2 regions of the Paenibacillus sp. 1A_MP2 genome follow, and region 1 is predicted to be linked to the other one. Evidence: a T-box and tRNA genes for the amino acid it is inferred to sense, from the RefSeq annotation. Region 1 holds a T-box; the other holds one or more tRNA genes.

Region 1 (11,685 bases):
CACCATCAATTCGATTTTCTTGCTCATAGGTACATTCACTTCTGCACGGATGTTTCGCACTGCACGGATGGTATCCATAAGCAGATTCATCTCAGCAACAGCTTCTGGGTTCTCCAATGCAGGATCATATACCGGCCAGGAAGCCAACGTGATCGTCTCGCCCTCATGCGGCAGATGCTGCCAGATTTCTTCCGAAATGTAAGGCATGAACGGATGAATCAGGCGCATGGTCTGATCCAGCACATAAGCAAGCACCGATTGTGTTTTCTTCTTGGCAACCGGATCTTCCCCATAGAAGGACAACTTCGCAAACTCGATATACCAGTCACACAGGTCATCCCAAATAAAGTTATACAGCAAACGGCCTGTTTCTCCAAATTCATATGCTTCGATTAGACGCGTAATATCACGAGAAGTTTCGTTCAGGCGGTGCAAAATCCAGTAATCCGCTGTTCCAAGATCTCCACTAATATCGCGATCTTCATAGGTGAACCCTTCCAGATTCATCAGGGCGAAGCGTGATGCATTCCAGATTTTGTTCGCAAAGTTACGAGCCTGTTCCACACGCTCCCAGCGGAAACGGAGATCCTGCCCCGGAGTGCTGCTGGTAGAGATCATGTAACGCATAGCATCCGCGCCATATTGCTCAATCACATCCAGCGGATCAACACCGTTGCCAAGCGATTTGGACATCTTGCGTCCGTCTGCATCACGAACAAGACCGTGCATCAGCACATCTTTGAACGGAACCTCTTCCGTGAACTCCAGAGCGGTAAAGATCATGCGCGCCACCCAGAAATAAATAATGTCATACCCTGTTACTAATACACTTGTCGGGTAATAACGTTTCAGATCTTCCGTGTCTTCCGGCCAGCCTAATGTAGAGAACGGCCATAATGCAGAGCTGAACCATGTATCCAGAACGTCTTCATCCTGTCTCAGCTTGCGCCCAGCGTATTCTGGCAGTGTTGTCGGATCTTCAGCAGATACAATAACTTCTCCGGTCTCCTCGTCATACCAGGCAGGAATACGATGACCCCACCACAATTGACGAGAGATACACCAGTCACGAACATTCTCGATCCAGTTCAGATACGTTTTCTCAAAACGATCCGGAACAAAACGAACCCCTTCACCGCTTTGTTGCTTCTCAATCGCTTTTTCCGCGAGCGGCTTCATCTCAACAAACCATTGTGTCGACAAATACGGCTCAACGACAGCTCCTGTCCGTTCGCTGTGTCCAACCTGATGCGTGTGATCCTCGATGTTGATCAATACGCCCTGTTCTTTCAGATCTGCAACGATTTGCTTGCGGCAGTCACTGCGATCCAGTCCCTGATATTTGCCTGCGTCGGCATTCATCGTACCGGTCTCATCCATCACCGTAATCTGTGGCAGATCATGACGGAGGCCCACTTCGAAGTCATTCGGATCATGAGCAGGCGTAATTTTCACGGCGCCACTTCCGAAATCTTTATCTACATACTCATCTGCAATAACCGGAATTTCGCGTCCGATGATAGGCAGCACAAGCACTTTGCCAATCATATCTGCGTAACGCTCATCCTTCGGATGAACAGCAACTGCCGTATCTCCCAGCATCGTTTCCGGGCGAGTTGTCGCTACTGTGACATAACCACTTCCGTCTTTGAGCGGATAACGCAGGTGGTACAAGTGACCCTGAACTTCTTTATATTCAACCTCGATGTCGGACAATGCAGTCCGGTTTACCGGGTCCCAGTTAATAATTCGTTTGCCTCGATAAATGAGGCCTTTTTCATACAGTTGAACAAACACTTTACGCACAGCCTGAGATAAACCTTCGTCCAGCGTAAAACGTTCACGCGTATAGTCGAGCGACAAGCCCATTTTGCCCCATTGCTGACGAATAGTTGTTGCATACTGGTCTTTCCAGTCCCATACTTTCTCCAGAAACTTTTCGCGTCCCAGATCATAACGAGTCAGACCTTCTTCACGCAATTTCTGCTCGACTTTGGTTTGGGTAGCAATCCCTGCATGGTCAGAACCCGGCAGCCACAGTGCATCATAGCCCTGCATCCGCTTGGTACGAATCAGAATATCCTGCAGTGTGAAATCGAGCGCATGCCCAATATGGAGCATTCCGGTTACGTTCGGGGGTGGGATTACAATCGTATAAGGTTCAGCATCTTTACGCTGGCCTGCCTTGAAATATCCATTTTCCATCCAAGTGGAATACCATTTTGTTCCGCAGCTTTCGGATCATACGTGGTCGGCATTTCTGTTGCAGCTGAATTTTTTTGTTCAGACATGTGTCATTCCTCCGTTACTTATTCATCATCGCCAAAAAACAAAAAAACCTTTCATCCATCAAAGGACGAAAGGTTAGCTTTCGCGGTACCACCTTTGTTTCACGCAGATAGAAAGACAGACTTCCCCTCCTATACTTACGTGACACTTCAAGCAGATAACGGCTGCGACCGGCCCATCCTACCTCAGGTATGAATGACTCATCCCTTGTATTCAAACAGGCAACTCCCGGGCGACTTCGATCAGTTGGTTCCTACGGAATTTCCCAGCGTTACAATCCCGCTCTCTGAAAGGTCATACTGTCTACTACTCCCGATCCACGTTGTTCTTCAAAAAACCTAAACACATCATACCCTGCCCGTGCCCGATAGTCAACCTGACAACAGCGGAAAAAGCGCGCTGCAATGCAGGTTGAGGGCAGATAAAGCAAAAACCCGCCATCCTCAAGGGATCACGGGTCGAAATGGACATTAACCTACCTGCAGTTAAGGGATATATAGAATCTGCCCTTCTTCCACAACCTGTTCGGATAATCGATTATACAACTGGAGCTCTCTGGTACTTAACTGATATCGGTCTGCAATCGTATCCAGTGTCTCTTCACGCTGTACAATGCATAATTTCACCTTACGAAACGGGGTCTGATCCACAAGGGTGCCGAGAAACAGGTTCTTCCACTCTACATCATCAGGCTGATATGCTTCTTCCTGCAGTTCTCCAGCGAGTGCCTCTTGCTCCCGTTCAGCTTCCGCCTCACGTGTCACTCTGCCAGAGGATAACAAGGAGGAGATGCCTACGCCCTCTGCCTGTTTTGGTGCAGACTCTCTCTTGCTGCCAAAAGCAACCTTGAGCTCCGGCTTGTCTTCCGTTTCAGCCACAGGTTCAGGGATAAAGGCTTCTTTTTCTTCAGCGGACTCATTGGTGTCCGATACTTCATGAGGTTTGTATTCTTCCGAAATTTCCGGTTCAGATGTTGCGAAGACATCCTGCCAGTTCTCCGACTGGGAATTTGCCGGGACATCTGCTACCGCCTGCTCCTCTTGTTTGGATTCAGATCGGGCAGATTCAAAATGCCAAACGTTCGGTGCTGCTGGTTCATCAGAAGGCTTTGAGACCAATTTGGAATCGGCCTGCTCCGAGTTCCTTGAGTTCGTATGTAAGGTCTCGACGGAAGGCTCGGACCAAACTGACGACTCTTCAGTCAGAGGAAGCAGAGGCTCAGATTCAGGGTAAGAAGCCAACCTGTCGGCTGTCTCCGCCAAAAAAGACGAAACTGGAGAAGGCGTTTCGGATACATTCGATTTCGCTTCATCCTCTTTGTTCCTCAAGGACAAGGACTCTTCGTTTTCAGCCGATATTGGGCTTGGCTGCGCGTAACCAGCCCCTTGCTGCCCGTTCTGAAACTGCTCAGGAGAAACTTGATATAGATGTGCCTGCTGCGACTCCTCTTCATTCCGTGCCGTCTCATCTCCAGCAGAAGGATCAACGAATCCCTGACTGCCATAGGCAGGCTCTGCTGTACTCGTAAGCCCTTCCTCTTCGCTCCGTTGAAGCAGGTATTCCTGAGCAAATACATTGGGATCGCTGCCTGTCTGCTCCAGTTGAGCTGAACGGTCACTCTGCTGAGGGTCAGGCGAATGTACAACGGTAAACTCATCTGCTGACCAGACCTGCGGCTCCTCCACCGGGAAGCCCTCAATGCCGCGAAGCGACAATACGCCTGTAATATTCAAACTTCGGTTGGATAACAAATCGACATCAAAATTTTCAATCTCAATGGAAATATCCTCAAGCGATCTTACCCGGTTCAGGGGTACCGTGATCTCCACCGGGATAAAATGTTTGAGTTCCTCCGAGATCTCGTTCTCTCCCCGATACGCACCCGTCAGCAAAAGATGGCCTCGCAATGTTGCATGATCATCCTGACCTATCACCTGAATGCGAGGATAAAGCTCAATTTCCTCCAGTTCCTCAATCGCAGGGACTCCCTCTGACAAATGAACGCGCTCATAAATATCGAACCGCAAACCATAAGGTTGATTCAACAAAGGTGGCGTCCTCCTTTCGGCATATGTTCACCATGATCCTTCTCATGGGACTGATCCATGGTCCAAATCCTTCGTTACCCCATCTATATGCCTTGAATGAGATGAGCATGCCACCTTTTGTGCAAACCTTTCCGTTTATTGGTCCTTGCCTTCACGTTGTGCCAGTTGTTCGAGATCCGCCGGCCAAGGGTCAACCACTTCAATTCGTACGCCGGTCAGCGGATGGGTAAAACTCAGTGTCTCACCATGAAGCGCCTGTCGGCCAATTGAATCCTTTCTGCCCCCATATAACTCATCCCCTATGAGGGGGTGTCCTGCATAACTTAAATGCACCCGAATCTGGTGTGTGCGTCCTGTATCCAGTGTCAGCCGTACAAGAGTAGCTCTATCCCATACCTCCACGATCTCCACATGGGTTACCGCTTCCTGCCCACCTTCCGAGACACGTCTGCGTTGCTTGTGGTGCCTGTCCTTCCCGATCGGAGCATCAATCGTATTCAACTCTGTGGATATCTGACCGCCTGCAATGGCGACATAATGGCGTCCAATGTCTTTACGCCGCATCGCTTCATCCAGTTTAACGAGAGCAAAGGCATTTTTGGCATATAAAACAGGTCCTGTCGTGTCCTCGTCCAGACGATGAACATGGCGTACATTCGCCTGAATATTATTCATTTCGTAGTAGGAGGCTACCGCATGATCCAGCGTAATCGCTTGATCCGCACGGCTCCCATCAGGATGCAGCTTCATTCCGGCAGGTTTGTGCACAACCAGGCAGAAATCATCCTCATACAAAACTTCAATATCCGCCCAACTCGGTTCAACGTCAATCGGCTGAGACGCAAAAAGGGCCAGCCGAAGCCGGTCCCCTGCCAGTTGTATGCCCTGGTTCGTCTTTAGCTGACGCAGCAATTTCTCCGGAAACTGAAGTTCAGACAGAAGCCATTGCTCTGCAGCAGCCTGTCTGTCTGGACTGCCTGTCACCACTTTGCCTGGCATCAGTTCAAGCCAGTCCCCACGGCGTTTCCAACTTTTAATCGTCATAATGATTGAAGAGCCTTACGGTTTGCCTCAATCGTATCGTCAATATCCTGCTCCGTATGCACGCCAGAGACAAACATGCCTTCGTATTGAGAAGGGGCAACACTTACACCTTGATCAATCATGGCCGCAAAGTAACGACGGAATTGATCCAGGTTGCTTTCTTTGGCAATATCATAATTCGTAACGGGAACAGCACTGAAAAATGGACAAACCATTGAACCAACACGGTTAATCGTAATCGGGATGCCCGTCTCTGCTGCATTCTTTTCAAACCCAGCCTGCAAGCGTGCAGACAGCGTCTCCAAACGGTCATAGACCTCTGGCGTCAGCAATTTGAGCGTGGTATAACCTGCTGCCATAGCCAGCGGATTGCCGCTCAATGTACCTGCCTGATAGATCGGTCCGGTTGGAGCAATTTGTTCCATCAGATCGCGTCTGCCGCCATAAGCGCCAACCGGAAGTCCGCCACCGATGACTTTACCCAAGCAGGTCAGGTCAGGTGTAACGCCGTATCTCCCCTGCGCACAGTTCAGTCCCACACGGAAACCGGTCATGACTTCGTCAAAAATGAGCAGACTGCCGTACTGAGACGTCAAACTGCGCAGGCCTTCAAGGAAGCCCGAAACAGGAGGCACAACGCCCATATTACCTGCAACAGGTTCCACAATGACGGCTGCCAGTTCTTCACCGTAACGTTCAAAAGCAAGCTTCACCGACTCCAGGTCATTGTATGGAACCGTAATCGTATTGATAGCCACACCTTCAGGAACACCCGGGCTGTCAGGCAGACCCAGTGTTGCTACGCCAGATCCTGCTTTGATCAGCAAGCTGTCGGCATGCCCGTGATAGGAGCCTTCAAACTTCAAAATTTTACTGCGTCCTGTTACCCCACGTGCCAGACGAATCGCACTCATTGTTGCTTCCGTACCGGAATTCACCATCCGCACAATATCGATCGAAGGCACTCGTTCACAGACGAGTTTTGCCATCTCTGTCTCCAGCAGCGTTGGCGCACCAAAGCTGGTTCCTTTAAGTGCTGTCTCACGCAAAGCTTCTACAACATCAGGATGTGCATGTCCCATAATGAGCGGACCCCAGGATCCCACATAATCAATAAAAACATTGCCATCAATATCATAGATTTTGGAGCCTTCTCCGCGCTCTGCATAGATCGGGGTAAGCCCAACCGATTTGAACGCCCGAACCGGGCTGTTTACACCCCCAGGTATGTACTGTTTGGCTTCTTCAAATGCGCTGCGCGAGCGCTCATCATTACGACGAGTTCCTTGTTGTGCAGTCATGAACATCCTCCTTAGTGATGAGGCCCCTCCAAACTTATTGGATGAGGCCTTTTATATTTTTTGATAAATCATAATAAGTTTTGTTCATCCTAGCTGTTATTGAAGCAAGCTAATTACTTCTTATTTCTCTGACAACCAGCGTGAAGCGTCTTTTCCGTAGTACGTAATAATCATATCTGCACCCGCACGTTTCATACTCAGCAGAATTTCCATCGCCACTTTCTTCTCATCAATCCAGCCTTGAATCGCGGCTGCCTTCACCATGGCATACTCTCCACTTACGTTGTAAGCAACCAGTGGAAGATCGAATTGGTCCTTGATCGTACGTATGACATCCAGATAGGAAAGCGAAGGCTTCACCATCAGCATGTCCGCTCCTTCAAGCACATCCGTTTCGGCTTCACGCAATGCTTCACGGGCGTTCGCCGGGTCCATCTGATACGACTTGCGATCTCCGAATTGCGGCGTAGAATCCGCAGCTTCGCGGAATGGACCGTAAAATGCCGACGCATATTTCACCGAGTAGGACATAATCGGAATGTGACTGAACCCATTCTCATCGAGTCCGGCACGGATCGCTTGAACGAAACCGTCCATCATGTTGGAAGGAGCAATAATGTCCGCGCCTGCCTTGGCCTGGGATACTGCCGTTTTCACGAGCAGATCCAGCGATTCGTCGTTGAGAACATCTCCGCATATGTGACCGTCCACTTCTACGGTATGCACCATGCCGCAATGACCATGATCCGTGAATTCACACAGACAGGTATCAGCAACAACCAGCAGCTCAGGATACCAGGATTTAATCAGCTTCGTCGCTTCCTGCACAATCCCATCTTCCGCGAATCCAGACGAACCGACACTGTCTTTGGTTTCGGGAATACCGAATAACAGCACAGCCGGAATACCCAACTCGGCAATCTCCTTCACTTCTTCCTGCAGACGATCCAGCGAGAAGCGGAATACGCCCGGCATGGATTTGATCTCGGATTTTACATTTTCACCATAAGTCACATAGATCGGTTGGATAAAGTCATCCACAGTCAAATGGGTCTCTCTCACCATATTTCGAATACCTGTGGATTGACGTAAACGGCGATGCCGTACAATTGGAAAACTCATATGTGTGAAACCTCCCTAAATAGTTATATAGTGCAAAAAGCGAAGCGCGCCGGTATCGTAATGATTCAGCACGCTTCATCTATCGATTGCGTTCAATTTATATGTTCAACGGGGAAAGGCAGCTGCCGTAGCAGGCTTTCGTTCCCACTCACACAAGACAGAGATGAGGCTCTCAATCGTTGCTTCTTCAGCCATCATGGTGACCTTCAAGCCTGCTGCTTCTGCCGTGTTCGCTGTAACAGGCCCGATACAAGCAACCTCTACGTTTTTCAATAAAGGCAAGGGATCCTGTAATCCCATCCGTTTTAGAATGTTCAGGAAATTAGTAACGGTGGATGAGCTCGTGAAAGTCATCGCATGAATGCCGCCCTCTTCGAGCAGCTTCAGCAGTTCATCGTCATCCTCGCCAGCCAGGATGGTGTCATAGATAATGGCCTCGGTGACCAAAAGCCCTCGCTCCCTCAACTGTTCCGGCAACCAGGTGCGAGCAAGATCTCCGTGCGGAAGCAGCACCTTCTGGCCTTCCTTCAGCTCACTTTCGAAAGCCTCCAGCATGCCTTCGGCCTGAAAAGGTCCTGGGATGACCTCGGCAACGATGCCGTACTTACGCAATGCCTCCCCAGTGGAAGGTCCTACCGCAGCAATTCTCGCTTGATGGAGCGCACGGACATCCTTCCCCTGCTGCTCCAAATGACGGAAGAAGAAATCCACCCCGTTCACACTCGTGAAAAATACCCAGTCAAACGTATTTAACGCACCAAAAGCCTGTCTGACACTTTCCTGTGCCGACTCCGTTGATGGCATTACGGTCTCGATCACCGGAAATTCATAAGGTTCACCGCCAAGCTCCTCAATCCGGTTCACTAATTCACTAGCCTGACTGCGTGCCCGCGTTACCAGAATGCGTTTGCCAAACAGCGGCAGTGCTTCCGCCCATTTCAACTGCTCACGCTGGTTCACCACCTCACCTACAACAATGACAGCGGGCGGTTGGAAGTTTGCAGCAATGACTTTTGCTTCGATATCTTCTAGCGTGCCTGTTATCGTTTCCTGCTCTGCTCTTGTGCCCCAGCGAACCAATGCCACCGGTGTTTGTGCCGGGCGTCCATGGCGAATCAACTGTTCACTGATATATCCAATTTTGGAGACACCCATCATAAATATAAGTGTGCCTGTTGCATTCGTCACTTTATCCCAATGGATGCTGCGATCAAGCTTGTCCGGACTCTCATGCCCCGTAATGATGGAAATGGAGGAAGCATAGTCGCGGTGGGTCACAGGTATTCCGGCGTAAGCAGGTACACTTATGGCTGAGGTTACACCAGGTACAATTTCAAAAGGAACGCCATTTTTGCGTAGCAAGTCAGCCTCTTCGCCTACGCGTCCAAATATCGTCGGGTCTCCCCCTTTAAGTCGGACCACAACCTTACCTTCCAATGCAAGATCAACCAATAGCTGGTTGATTTCTTCCTGCTTCATCGTATGTCGATCCGGGCGTTTACCCACATATATCTTAACCGCGCCGGGCTTCATTTGTTTGAGTAGTCTTGGACTGGCCAATCGATCATACACTACTGCATCCGCTCTACCGATTGATTCCCAGCCCTTTACTGTAATCAGCTTGGCGTCCCCTGGACCTGCACCAACCAAAAAGACCTTTCCCACCATGTCTCTTCATCCCCTAACTTCTGCCAGTATCTGCTCTGCTCCCCGTTCAATCAATCTCCAAGCCACTTCTTCACCAAGACGAACCGGATCTTTGCCCGTCAAGGCTTCTTTAAGAATCAGCCCGCCATCCGGCGTTCCGACCATACCTGTTAATTGTAACGCGTTTTGTCCATTCGCGGAATCTGCATCTTGCTGTGGCACCCATACGGCATGAGCTCCAATCGGAACCTGACAGCCCCCATTCAATACACTAAGGAAGCGACGTTCAGCCAACACAGGAAATGCCGTTTCTGGGTCGTTGTACAACTGCAACAGATGAAGCAGTTCCGCATCTTCCTCACGGCACTCAATGCCGAGCGCACCCTGACCCACTGCAGGAAGACAAGCTTCCTCTGACAGATATTCCGTAATTCGATCCTGCCAGCCCATTCGATACAAACCTGCGGCAGCCAAAATAATGGCGTCCAGCCCTTCGGTCTCCAGCTTGCGCAGACGGGAATCAATATTACCACGAAGTGATTCAAGCTGCAGATCCGGACGGTATGCTTTCAATTGACTGGAGCGACGCAGACTGCTCGTCCCCACTCTTGCACCTTCCGGCAATTGATCCAAGGTAAGTCCACCATTCGAAATTAGTGCGTCACGGGGATCTGCCCGGCGAGGAACAGCTCCGTTCGTTAACCCTTCGGGCAACTCAGAAGGCATATCCTTCATGCTATGAACAGCCATATCTATCGTGCGATCCAGCATCGCCTGTTCAATCTCTTTGACAAACAGACCTTTGCCTCCAACTTTGGACAGGGTTACATCGAGAATCAAATCCCCTTTTGTAACGATTTTATGTACTTCAAAGTCAAACGCTAGTCCTTCTCGCTCACAAATATCACGTAAATCTTGAATTACATGGCCTGTCTGGGTCAAAGCAAGTGCGCTTTGTCTGCTTCCCACTTTTATTGTCCGCATGTCTACACGTCCTCCTGATTATGGGAAATCCAGTCCCCAATTTGTTCTTCTGTCCACCACTCAAACTGACCTGTACGGATATCTACCAGCACATTCATCTCGGTTAAACGACGGAGTAATTTCCCCTGACTTCTGGAGAAGATACACGTGCCTTTACTTCCATCCTCATCTGATACAAAAATTCAATATACGTCTCGTACTCATCTCCGAATTGCTGTTCCAATGTGTCACGAATTTCTGCTGCGGCCACAGGCCCAGCTCCAGCAGTCGATATCGCAATGCTCAGCCTTCCACGCCTGACCACACTTGGTGTAATAAAGGTGCTTCGTTCAGAAGATATGGCGTCATTCACCAGTATACCCGCATCCTCGGCTTCTTGGACAACCGCTGTATTCACTTCACTATGGTCCGTTGCTGCATATACGAGAAAGGCCCCCGCAAATCTCCATTGCGGTAGGACCGGGCCAGCCATTGAATTCGGGAATCAAGATGCAATTGTTGTAACGTTGGCGTAACTTCCGGACTAATCACCTTGATTTGCGCTTGCGCATGAAGCAGACCTTTTATTTTACGTTCAGCAACACGTCCGCCCCCAACCACGCAGCAAGACTTCCCTGATATATCTACAAATATGGGGGTGTAGCGTTCCATCTCCTTCACTCTCCCGTCCAACGATGAAACGCTGAATACGCATTGGATAAAAAACTGATAATGACAAAACCGTATCCGATGAGCGTCCATCTCGCCATAATGACTGTGGAGAACTGTTTCCTTCTCTTAAAGACGAAGTATCCCACATAAATCGCCATGGCAAGCCCTGTGGCAATAACCTTGAGATCCAAGAGCAGGCTCCAGCGCGTTTCGGCTACAATAGACAATACCGCGAGCATGATTGAAACACCAAGGAGAGGTGTGCCAATCAGTGTAGCACCATCCATATATTTGCTGATCACTTCCAGACTCGGCAGACGACGTACGGTATCATTCCACTTTTTATTCTTGAGCTTGCGGTGCAAAAACAGATATAACATGGCAAATACAGCACCAACCGTCAGAGCTGCGAAACCAAGATTCGCCAAGGTAATATGCATAATAAGCAATCCATGCACGGTCTGCCAATTATGCAGAGATATCTCGCCTGCTGTAAACCACAAACGGTTCAACACCGTAACCGAGAAACCAACCACGTTCAGCAACAAAATAACAAATTCAGAACGCTGGATACGGGTCATTACCAGGGACATCAGCAC
Region 2 (11,685 bases), 780 kb from region 1:
CGCCTTGAATGACTTCCAGGGGGTGTCCATCTTCGGGGTGTGTGCCTTTCCAGATCTGACTGATCGCAGTAAAGTCTTTATCACTATAAGTGTACAGCTTGGTGTGTAGGCCTTTTTCTTCGTATTTCCACGCTTCGTTAAAGGATTTATTGCTCAGGGATGGAATCGGCACCAATTTGGTTACATTTACTCCAGTTGCAATCTCAAGCGCCTTGGCATAAGCAACCACATGCACACCGCCGCGTACCAGCAGGTAACCAACTACCGCCCGGGCTGCAGGGTGATCGGTCATTTCGTAAACTTTCATCTTATGAGTACGTGCTCCGCATTCGAGGAAAAAGTTATGCAGCAGATCTTCGACCAGATTGCCACTGTTGAAGACATGTGCGCCTGTCCATGGATTGCCCATGGAGTCGAAAGGCATGGCTCCCTGTGCACCAGCCAGGAAATGATAGGACAGACGAGCATCCTTCACGGAACCAAGCGGTGTATCGTCAGGCTCTTTGTACTCGGTTGAACCTCTGAGGCATTTGTTAATGCCATGAGACACAAGTTCCACATGCCCCAATTCTTCGGCGGTGATACTCATCACCAGGTCGTAGAAGGGTTTCAATTTTTCCTTGGAGCGAAAATTAAACGATTGATAGAGGTAGTTGTTCAACGTTGACATCTCTCCGAATTTACCACCCAGCAATTCTTGGATCGCTGCCGCTGCATTCGGGTCGGGTTTCTCGACATTGGGGATTTCAATTGCGATTTCATCCATACGTTTGAACATTCGGGTGTAACCTCCTCAAAATGATTGTGCAGAATAATGAAGTGATGCCGTCAAGGCATATTACACGTATTCCCACTATGCTAAACCCATAATTATGCAAATGAGGCTTTAGACGTATACTATGGAGTCAACATTTGTTATTTCCAATACCATGTTATTTATGTACAATCAGGACGAATGAAGTATATCTGGTTGTGATGATGTTATTTAAATGAAGGAGAAACAGGAAAATGCACAAACGTTGGTTTATGGTGGGATGGAGTGTTCTATTATGTGTAGTTTTGGGATGTAGTGATGTCACGGCATATGCAGATGCTCCGATAGAGTTGGATCAGCAAACACGAGATGCGCTTATAGAAAAATACGGTTTGGAAAAGTCGGAAGATCCATCACCGCGAAATCTGTTATTGGAGGGTGACTGGGGCATAAGCTTCAGTTCTCCAATCGAACGGTATAAGATGGCAGTAAGTACAGTTCAAACGCTTCAGCAACCGGTTACGATTATTCTTCGTTTACTGGTGTAAAATAAACTTCTACAGGGCAGGCTAACGTAAACGTTGCCCAAGGAGTGAATGATATGAGAATGCTCATTGTTGCACTGATGACGGTGGTACTAAGTTTAAGTGGACTAACAACAAGTTCAGCAACCGCGATCCCTGACTATGCGAAGTGGGGAATCATTGCAGTGAAGGAAACACAAACCAAGTACAATGTGGACATTTTGGATTACAAGCATATCGGCCGCACCTCGCTCACAGCAGACCAATCCCGTGAACAGTTCAAGTTATGGGTACGTAACAAAGAGGGCAAACAATTTGCTGTATATGTGAATGTAGATTTTAATCCGTCTACCCAGCAGCTGAAAAAAGTACAATTCACGGAATCGGATCGAAGATGAGGTCGTATAACAGTAGCACGAAAGGTATAAAAGATTGATTGCTTGCTTAGCAAGCTGGATAAGAACCAGACTTTCCTATAAAAAGGGGGAGTCTGGTTTTTTGATTTCAATAAAATCCTTTTTTTAGTTGTTGAATAAAGAACTTATGTTCGCATATAATAATAAAACAAACACATGTTCTTATTGGAGGGATGATTATGCTAGGAAAATATATTGGTCAGATGGTGGAACTCGTCTACATGGATCGTGCAGGGCATATTACACAGCGGCAGATTCGAATCAACAGTGTACGAGGAGGGATGATTAGAGCATCCGCAGGAAAAGAAGGGACACCCCGAACATTTCTGGAACAAGGTATTCTGGCATGGCGTCCCGTTCTCCATAAGGAAGGGAAGGAAGAAATATGCTGAATGATTTTGAACGCAAAATTTTGCGTATTATTGTTAATTATGCAGGGCAGCGTCGCCGAGTGCCTCGAATGGATGAGCTGGAGAATAAGACAGGAAGAAGCAAGGCGTTCATTCACGAGTCATTGCTGGAGCTTGAGCGCAGGCAGCATATTGTGTGGGAGAACAAGTCTACACTGGAAGGCATATTAATTCTGCAGGCATGGGAGCAGGAACCACAGCCCATTCGCAAAAGTCAGCCTGCTGGCGATGCCGTGAAATATTTTACCGAATATTAAAACGAAAGAAAAACGAAAGAAAACGCCAACCCGGAAAATCCGGATTGGCGCCTTGTTAAGCAGCAAGCATCTATTTTAGAAAATTGGAAGTTGATCAAGGTTATTGGTCGGGTCGCCGTCTGCGTCACCACGAATGTACATTTCGCCATCTCTGCCTTTAAAGACGTTCACACCTGCAATTGATCCTGCTTTGACTTCCGCCAGTGCCTGTTGGTAATCCAGCACACGTCCAGATGAAGTTTGAAACGCCGTCAGATCGCCGTCACCATTTTTTTGTACTGCTGTGAAGCTTTCGCGTGTCGTTTGATCCATGATGTCACACTCTCCTTTATCTGACCAAATAGGAATCTGGTTTCCTCTTTAGCATGTCCGGAACAAAAAAAAGTATGCACCACATGGCTTCATATAGCACTTAAAGGATAGTTACAGGCTCTTTTGCATACGAACGTGCAGAATGTCTGCATCATAAAAAGGCTCTTCCGAGATCACTTCATATCCGAGCTTTTCATAGAACTTTTGCGCCTGACATTGGGCATCCAAAATGGAGTAAACCAATCCCAATTCGCGAGCTCGTTCTTCCATGGCTAACAGAAGTACACGACCATAGCCGAATGCACGATGAGATTGGAGCACAGCGATCCGCTGCATTTTGGCAGTATCCTTGGTGTAATAGATCAGACGCCCTGTGGCTACAGCCTGTCCATCCGTACTCAACAGTACGTGATGCACATCAGGACTGATGATATCATATTGATCAATCTCAATGTCAGCAGGCACCTGCTGCTCGATCACAAAAACATGATTGCGAATCTCCAGCGCTTTCTGGAGTTGTTCTTCAGTCGTTACATAACTAATCTCAGCTGCCAATTCCATTCCTTCTTTCTGCTCTACGCTATCAGTCTGAATTATACAAAAAAATGCTTTTCCTGTATAGTTAAGTCTGGAACATACTGGGAGAGGAGGTGCGAACCATGGGCATGGCAGGAGTGATGGCAATCACACTTTTGATGTCGGCGGGAATGATAGCTTTATTGTATTATGTGACCAAGAAGGCGTACTCCAAAAAGTGGGACGAAGACGAGTGAAATGCGGTATCATGTTCCTCAGGGTAAGACTTCAACATGGCCTTGTGGGGAGTAAACATCATGCACAACAGACTTGGAATACACATCCAGCCAGACAGGCAGATCATCGTTAACCTCATTGGGCTCCTTTAATTGTTGGAATTGTACCGTATGTTCATCCCGCTCTAAACCGCAGCCGACAGCAGCGCTGATTAGTACAACAAGCACAAGTAAACAGATTAAGTTTTTGACTGTTAAATATAAACGTATTTTGCGTTCTCTATTGTTTCTCAACTGGAAGTCACCTCGTCATCGAAATGGTAATCATTCCTTTATTGTGCACCAATACGGATAAAATATTACCAATTAAACGATTGACAATGAACACGGTTACTTGGTATGATACTGTTACTTGATTGGAAAACAATTAGATATCATGATCTGTTAGCTCAGCTGGGAGAGCACTATCTTGACAGGGTAGGGGTCAGTGGTTCGAGCCCACTACAGATCATAACAAAAAGTCCTTGCGCAGCAAGGGCTTTTTTCTTTTTGTCTGGTTTATGAATAAGGCATTATGGAAGACTTGGGGGACAATTGGGGAGAAAAGTAAAAGAAATACATCCTTCGCTTCAGTACGTTCACTGAGTTTTCTGCAAATCAGCAAGATTCTGTCTTCCCCAATTGCAGAGAACTTCCAGTACAGGCATCAGCGTTAAACCTTCACAAGACAAAGAATATTCTACTTTTGGTGGTAATTGTGGGTACTCTTTACGGATAATTAATCGATCTGACTCTAATTCTTTCAGTTGAGAGCTTAGCATTTTATGCGTAATGCCTCCCAAGGCTCTTTTTAATTCTCCATAACGTAATGTTTTATTTTTCCACAGCCAAAACAAGATATGCATTTTCCATTTTCCGCCGATCATCGACATGGCATGTGAAAATGGTTTAACGTTTACTTCCTCCATCATTTCCATATTCACTCTCCTTTTAGATAGTATCTATCTTTTAAGTGCATACTATACTCGTGTTTCACCCTACTATACAATAACTCATGAAACGGAGACAAGGGTGAACAAGCCTGAAAGAAGGAGAGAATATATATGGAAAAAAGTAATCGTAATTTCTTACAGCCTTATACATTTGCGAATGGTTTTACGTTGAAAAATAGAGTGGTTATGGCGCCGATGACAACGATGTCCAGTTTCTTCGATGGTTCAATCACCAATGATGAAGTTGATTATTATGCAGAACGTGCTGGTGGCCCTGGTATGATCATTACGGGTGTTGCGTATGTAACCGATGGAGGAAAAGGCTTCGAAGGTGAGCTTTCCATCGCAAGCGATTCTACAATTAAAGGACTTTCCAAAATTGCAAGAGCTATTCAGAAGGACGGAACCAAAGCGATTGCACAAATCTTTCATGCAGGACGCAAAACGAATTCCAAAACGCTAAGAGGTGTTCAACCCACCAGTGCGAGCGCAATCGCTTCCGTGCATCCAACAGGCTCGGAGACGCCGCGCGAGCTGACTTGCGAGGAAATCGAAAGCATTATCAAAGACTTCGGCAGAGCAACCTTACGGGCGATTCATGCCGGTTTTGACGGGGTAGAGCTTCACGGGGCGAACACGTATCTTTTGCAGCAATTTTTCTCCGTGAATTCCAATCAACGGACAGATCAATGGGGTGGCAGCTTTGAGAATCGCATGCGATTTCCGCTGGCGGTCATACAGGAGGTCGCATCGATTATCGATGCCCACGCAGATAAACCCTTTATCCTTGGTTACCGGATTTCACCGGAAGAAATTCATATGCCGGGTATCCGACTTGAAGACTCTTTGGCTTTTGCCCAAGCTCTGACAGACACTCGGGTTGATTACATTCATCTGTCGATGGCCAGCTACAAACGAACATCCTTAAATCAACCTGAGGACAAGGAGCCGATCTTAGCCAAATTCGTTCGGGTTTTGGACAACAAGAAACCTCTGATTGGCATTGGATCGATTGAACGGCCAGAAGATGCGGAAGAAGTCATCCATGCCGGGGCAACCTTGGCTGCACTCGGCCGGGAATTGATTCGCGAGCCCAAATGGGTGCAGAAGGTGGAAGCAGGAGACCTTGCCAGCATTCGCTATCAAATATCTCCATATGATATGGATGAATTGCGCATTCCATTGGCGATGCAGACTTATCTGGAGGGCTCGTTCCGGGAGGTCATGCATTTCACCACCGACGGTCAGGTGGATAATGACTATCAGAATTCGCTTGCGCCGATGGAGGGATTTGAGAAGAAGATGTAATGGATCGAATATATAAATAGGTGAATTCAACTTTTGGATAAGTAATAGACATTTATCTATTAAGAAGCAACCATTTCCTTGTATTACACGAGGGGATGGTTGTTTTTTTAAATTTTATAATAATGATTTACAAACGCAATTAAATTGTGTACAATTTAATTGTTAGCTAAACAAAGAGGGACATCATCATCACAAAATAAATCAAAACATACAAAGGAGCCAAACCAAATGAAAACATTATATGAAACGACAGTAATCAATACAGGTGGACGTCAAGGAATTGTACAATCGCCAGATAACGTATTTATGCTTGATGTCGCTGCCCCACCTGAGCTGGGAGGCAAAGTAACGACAGCTACGAATCCAGAGCAATTGTTTGCAGCAGGCTACAGTGCTTGCTTTAATTCCGCGCTGGAGTTTCAGTTGAAGAAACACAAAGTCGAAATTGAGAAAAGCACGGTATCTGCAACGGTTATGCTTGTGACGGACCCTTCGGATAATGGTGTGAAGCTGGAAGTGGAACTTGAAGTTAAAATTGAGGGGCTGGACGAGGAGACTGCACAGAAGTTTGTCAAACTTGCTCATGACTACTGTCCGTACTCCAAAGGCATCAAAGGAAATGTTAATGTTTCCGTGGAACTGGCATAATTACTGCGTTGGTCATATTGGAAGGTCGAAGTAATGCGTAAACTACATGATTTCATTTTGTTGTTCATTCTAAGCCTCCGAGAAATCGGGGGTTTTTCGTATTATGTTACTCCATGGGCAATGTCTCTGGGCACTAGGGAAATAAATGATAGAACTCAATTTTGATTGAAATATACCCATATGGGGTATATTATAGACGTAGAATTAAAAACCTAAAGGAGTGCAACTCATGAAAAAGTATACAATGTTATTACTGACTACGGTGATTACGGGCAGTCTGATGTTAAGTGGATGTGGCAAGAATGCTGAGCAGGACAATAACAGTAGTGACAGTCATACAGCGAGCACAGGCGAGATGCACCACTCCGAATCAGGGGAGTTACCGGAAGGAATTCACGTAAAGAGCAATCCTACATATCCAGTAGGCAGCCAAGCCACAATGAGCGCGGACCATATGCCAGGAATGAAAGGTGCAGAAGCGAAAATTGTGGGAGCTTATGAGACGACGGCGTATGCAGTCTCGTACACACCAACCACAGGTGGAGATCCAGTGGAAAATCATAAATGGGTTATTCAAGAGGAAATTCAGGACCACACAGATCAACCGTATGCAGCAGGAACAGAGGTTGTGCTGAATGCTGATCATATGCCAGGAATGAAAGGCGCTAAAGCCATAATTGACTCGGCTGAGCAAACCACTGTATATATGGTTGACTATACTCCAACTACAGGTGGAGATCCGATGAAGAATCATAAATGGGTCACGGAAGAAGAATTGTCTTCAAAATAAAAGAGTTTCAATAGATACTAGCGTAGCTCGTTCATTTCTTCTTTTTTGAGAATTAATAAATTCTCATTCAATTATGGGTTATAATGGAATGAGAATGAACCAAAGCTGCTGGAAAGGAGAATGCATATGATGGACTTCAGCAAGCCACCCCATGCCTCCGAGTCACATACACACAAACAGCGTCATGAAGAAAAGGAACAACAGCTTTTAGCCGGAGGGAAAAGCATTTGGTGGGAAATCAGTAACTGGCTGATTCTCGGTGGCATACTCGCGGTGATCTTCGTATTGTTTAAGTACGTATTCTAGAGAACGAAAGTAAGTTTATTCCTTTTGACACACAACCGGGCAAATCCCCATATGATGCATTACATCAGCAAGCAATTGGGGAAATGGGGAATCCGGGATGGCAAAAGCAAAGGCAAAAAAGGCTCCCGTGTTAAAGAGTGACAAACTTCGTGTATCGATGAAGTTGGTTACTTCGGATGTATGTGAGCGTTGCAAGACCCCCTGTACACGAGGAATGGATTATGCAGCACGGATGCGAACGGATGGAGCTGTAGGCAAGGGTGTACCTTGTATATTGACTCGTCATACTTCGTAGTTCCAGCAGTATAATAAGGGACTCACAAGAAGTTCGTATAATTACGTATTGCCAACAACAATACTATAGAGGCACCCTTTAATAGGGAACGCCTCTTTTTGATCGTTCCAAGGGGTGGAAAATATTCTGGATAAAAAATGAAAAATGATGAAAAACAGCGCAACTTTGTGGCTGAATCTGCAGTATAAATGTACAACAGCTAGCAGCAGGGGAGGGAATATTGACGGAATGAAATGGAAAAGAATTTTGCTGTGTGTCACAGTATTCTCCTTGCTCGGCGGGTCTTTATTGTTTGCAGATTCAGTGAACGAGAAGATTCGGGTTCTCATAAACGGCAAGGAAGCAGCTGACGGTGGTTATCTCATTGACGGAACGACCTATGTACCTGTAAGGGAAGCGGGCGGAATCGCCAGATGGGATAGCATAAACAAGAGAGTAACGGTTATCAAACCGAATGTACATATTTTTCTCTTCAAGGGAGATACTGTGTTTGGCAACGTGAACGTGGGTAAGCTGAAATTTAATGTGTTCTCACAAGTCGACAGTTTGACAACAGATATAGCTGCCGTGAAGGTGACGATTACCAATCCAAGTGGTGATGTTAAGGATATACAGTCCCAGGAGCTTAAGACCCAGAAGGATAACTTCTGGTTCCGAACGTACGATTTTACGTATGACTTCAGCCGGGCTGGCAAGTACCAAGTCGGTTTTTATATTAAAGAAAATGCAAACAGTAATTATGTGCTGGCAGCTGAGAAAATCATTACCGCGCTGAACGAATGAAGCAAAAATAACCTTGTCGGTTAAATTGACCTGGCCCTATGAACATGTTACGATATGCAAGGTTACACAATATCTATTTATAAAGCGAGGTATTTCAATGAGCGATCACACACATGAACACGGCGATGCCTGCGGTCACGACCACGATCACGACCACGACCACGAGCATGAAGAAGTTCTTCTGACACTGACAGACGAGAACGGAAATGACGTGGAGATGGTTTTGGTGGAGACGTTTGACGTGGAGAAGCATGTTTATGCGCTCCTGCTGGAACGTAACAATCCTGAAGCTGACGGCATCATTCTGCGTATGGAAGAAGAAGACGAGGAAATGGTGCTCTACAATATTGAAGACGAAGAAGAGTGGACCGTGTTGAAGCGGCGTACAACGAACTCGTTGCAAGCCAAGAATAGTCATCCTTTTGGAATAAAGCAAGAAGGCTCCTTGATCACAGGGGGCCTTTTGTTTGCTTTTTATTAGGCTTAAATGCTGCTTTTTCTTGCGATAGGGACAGTGGAATAGGTGGAAAAATGCAAACAATACAGCGAATCATAAGCACATGGCAGTTCAATCTTCTTGGAGAAAAAAATAAAAAGGACCAAGCATCCCGCTTGGTCCGTAGAGATCGATTAACCCCATGTAGAAATGGCTGTTTTAGAAAATGGCATCTGCTTCCACAATGACTTTCACGTTGGTTACGCTGCGGTCCTCGGGTCCTTTTACAGGAAGTCCCACTTCAACATGATCAATGATGTAATCGATGTTTTCCTGAGTGATAACCTCACCTGGCAGCAGAATCGGAATTCCTGGTGGATAGACATAGATGAATTCCGAAATAATCCGGCCCGCGGATTCCTTGAAAGGAATGACTTCGGTATCACCGTAGAACGCATCACGTGGAGTCAGCATCAACTGTGGTACATCAGGTACCTTGACTACCAGCTCATGGGCTGGATTCACCTGATAATACGTACGGGATAGATCTTGCAGGGCGTTCAGCAAGATTTCTATGGAATCATCCGTATCTCCAGGCGTGATGAGGCACAGAATATTATACATATCACTGAGCTCCACCTCGATTTTGTAATGCTCACGTAGCCAGTTCTCTGTTTCGTAGCCTGTAATGCCCAGGTGGCGAACATGAATGGTTACTTTAGTTGGGTCGTAATTAAAGGTAGCCTCAGTGCCCAGCAGCTCTCTGCCGAAGCAATACAGTCCGTCCATATCATTAATGGAGCGTCTTGCAAACTCGGCCAGATCAATGGCTTTCTGTGCCATCTGATGGCCATTCAGAGCCAGATTACGTCTCGACGTGTCGAGCGAAGCCAGCAGGATGTAAGAAGTCGACGTTGAAGTCAACATACTCAGAATGGTTTGAACACGTTGTGGATTCACAAATCCATTCTTGGTGTTCAGATTGAGTACAGAACTCTGTGTCATCGAACCACCCAGCTTGTGCACACTCGTTGCAGCCATATCAGCCCCGGCGGCCATGGCAGAGAGCGGCAGATCTTCATGGAAATGAATGAGTACGCCATGCGCTTCATCCACAAGTACTGGGACCTGATAGCTATGAGCCAGTTCTACAATTTCTTTCAGATCGGTACATACGCCGAAGTACGTTGGGTTAATGACGAGCAAGGCCTTGGCATCGGGATGACGCTCAAGGGCACGTCGGATCGCGCCTGTAGTAACACCGTGATCAATCCCCAGATTGGCATCCTGCGCAGGAGAGACGAACACGGGTTTCGCTCCTGAGAAAATAATGGCAGACATGACCGATTTATGCACATTACGGGGCACAATAATCTTGTCACCCGGCTCACATACCGACAGAATCATGGTCATGATGGCACTGCTTGTGCCCTGTACACTAAAATAGGTATAATCGGCTCCGAAGGCATCGGCTGCCAAAATCTGCGCTTCCTCAATGACACCGGTTGGCTGATGCAAATCATCTAGCGGAGCGATGTTAATCAAATCTATGGAGAGGGCATTATCGCCGATAAATTCACGAAATTCGGTATCCGTTCCCAATCCTTTTTTATGTCCCGGAATATGAAATTGCACCGGATTGAGTGCCGCGTGATTTTTTAAAGCGGTAAACAGCGGCGTACGGCGGTGATCCATCAGTGCTGTCACAACCTTTCCTAATTATAATTTGTAAGAAAAACGTCTTTCGACGTAAATTCTATGAAGACAGACCGCATGTAGCGGAAGTTTTTCTTGCGATCACGGATGGATTTAGTTCAGCTTCGCTGAGAACTTATCATTTTGTAATCTTAAACAAATTTGAGTATAGCAAATTAAGAACCGAATGCAAGCAGTATTGCTTGACAATTTTTCGAATTGCTGAGATTTGGACACATCCCCGAGGGTTACAGTAAGCATAGGAGATGGGCAAGCAAGCATCGAAAGGGGAAAAAGAATGCAAACTAATACAAAACCAGCCAAAATCTTGCGATCACCTTTTTTATCGCTATGTGGCTAACGCTTTTTCTAGTTGAGATTATCAAGGGTGCCTTGCTGGTCGCTGTATTGCCCGTGTATATGGACAATATTCTGGGCCTGACCGCTGGCGTGATTGGTGTGGCCTTTGCCCTTCAATATTTGGGTGATAATCTGTTCCGGGCTCCCTCTGGCTGGGCAGCAGAACGAATCGGGTTCCGTGCCACGATGGTAACGGCCCTAATTTGTACATTAGTCGCTGTAATCATGATTATCTTTTTCAAAAGTGCATTTGGACTTGCCATGGCTTGCCTCATTCTTGGAATCGGTACGTCCCCCTTTGGCCGTGTGCCATGACAGGTGTGACGGCGATGTCGGGGCCGCAGAACAAGAACGGTACAGCCATGGGAGCGCTGGAGATGGCGGCTCTTGGAGGGACCGGACTTGGTCCAATCGGCATGAACTGGCTTCTGGAACGGACGCATCACGATTATCGCACCATTTTCCTGATATTGATGGGTGTTGCCATTCTGGTCATTCTGGTCGCGCTGATTTTGCCCGGACGTGTCGTTGTTGAGGGAGAGCATGCGGAAGGGGAGAGCAAGCGGGCGGATATGAAATATCCGGCTAAACCGAATTTGCTTACGCCTTTCATTCGACTCAAAAAGAGCGTCCAGGGCACACTGCAA

What was found. The T-box of region 1 lies ahead of ACTWJ7_RS09495 (valine--tRNA ligase). A T-box ahead of a tRNA ligase gene usually reads a tRNA of that ligase, here a tRNA-Val.
Region 2: it has a tRNA-Val gene. The T-box ahead of ACTWJ7_RS09495 (valine--tRNA ligase) is inferred to sense a tRNA for this amino acid. The anticodon was not compared.

The regions. Positions count from the first base shown of each region.
Region 1 covers NZ_JBQQCS010000001.1:1,909,075-1,920,759, reverse strand. The annotation lists partial or broken gene ACTWJ7_RS09495 (valine--tRNA ligase) at 1-2,291, opposite strand, end outside; T-box leader at 2,350-2,618, opposite strand; gene ACTWJ7_RS09490 (LysM peptidoglycan-binding domain-containing protein) at 2,775-4,337, opposite strand; gene ACTWJ7_RS09485 (RluA family pseudouridine synthase) at 4,473-5,381, opposite strand; gene hemL (glutamate-1-semialdehyde 2,1-aminomutase) at 5,378-6,682, opposite strand; gene hemB (porphobilinogen synthase) at 6,803-7,804, opposite strand; gene cobA (uroporphyrinogen-III C-methyltransferase) at 7,910-9,472, opposite strand; gene hemC (hydroxymethylbilane synthase) at 9,479-10,435, opposite strand; partial or broken gene ACTWJ7_RS09460 (precorrin-2 dehydrogenase/sirohydrochlorin ferrochelatase family protein) at 10,539-11,086, opposite strand; gene ccsA (cytochrome c biogenesis protein CcsA) at 11,092-11,685, opposite strand, start outside.
Region 2 covers NZ_JBQQCS010000001.1:2,684,398-2,696,082, forward strand. The annotation lists gene ACTWJ7_RS13145 (manganese catalase family protein) at 1-778, opposite strand, end outside; gene ACTWJ7_RS13150 (hypothetical protein) at 1,009-1,302, shown strand; gene ACTWJ7_RS13155 (DUF3889 domain-containing protein) at 1,356-1,676, shown strand; gene ACTWJ7_RS13160 (hypothetical protein) at 1,874-2,086, shown strand; gene ACTWJ7_RS13165 (hypothetical protein) at 2,080-2,361, shown strand; gene ACTWJ7_RS13170 (DUF3892 domain-containing protein) at 2,437-2,673, opposite strand; gene ACTWJ7_RS13175 (GNAT family N-acetyltransferase) at 2,785-3,228, opposite strand; gene ACTWJ7_RS13180 (hypothetical protein) at 3,465-3,719, opposite strand; tRNA gene ACTWJ7_RS13185 (tRNA-Val) at 3,864-3,936, shown strand; gene ACTWJ7_RS13190 (winged helix-turn-helix transcriptional regulator) at 4,064-4,402, opposite strand; gene ACTWJ7_RS13195 (NADH-dependent flavin oxidoreductase) at 4,529-5,725, shown strand; gene ACTWJ7_RS13200 (organic hydroperoxide resistance protein) at 5,954-6,373, shown strand; gene ACTWJ7_RS13205 (DUF1541 domain-containing protein) at 6,603-7,163, shown strand; gene ACTWJ7_RS13210 (hypothetical protein) at 7,290-7,469, shown strand; gene ACTWJ7_RS13215 (hypothetical protein) at 7,567-7,764, shown strand; gene ACTWJ7_RS13220 (copper amine oxidase) at 7,993-8,547, shown strand; partial or broken gene ACTWJ7_RS13225 (DUF1292 domain-containing protein) at 8,645-8,961, shown strand; gene ACTWJ7_RS13230 (aminotransferase class I/II-fold pyridoxal phosphate-dependent enzyme) at 9,203-10,678, opposite strand; gene ACTWJ7_RS13235 (MFS transporter) at 11,072-11,353, shown strand; gene ACTWJ7_RS13240 (MFS transporter) at 11,368-11,685, shown strand, end outside.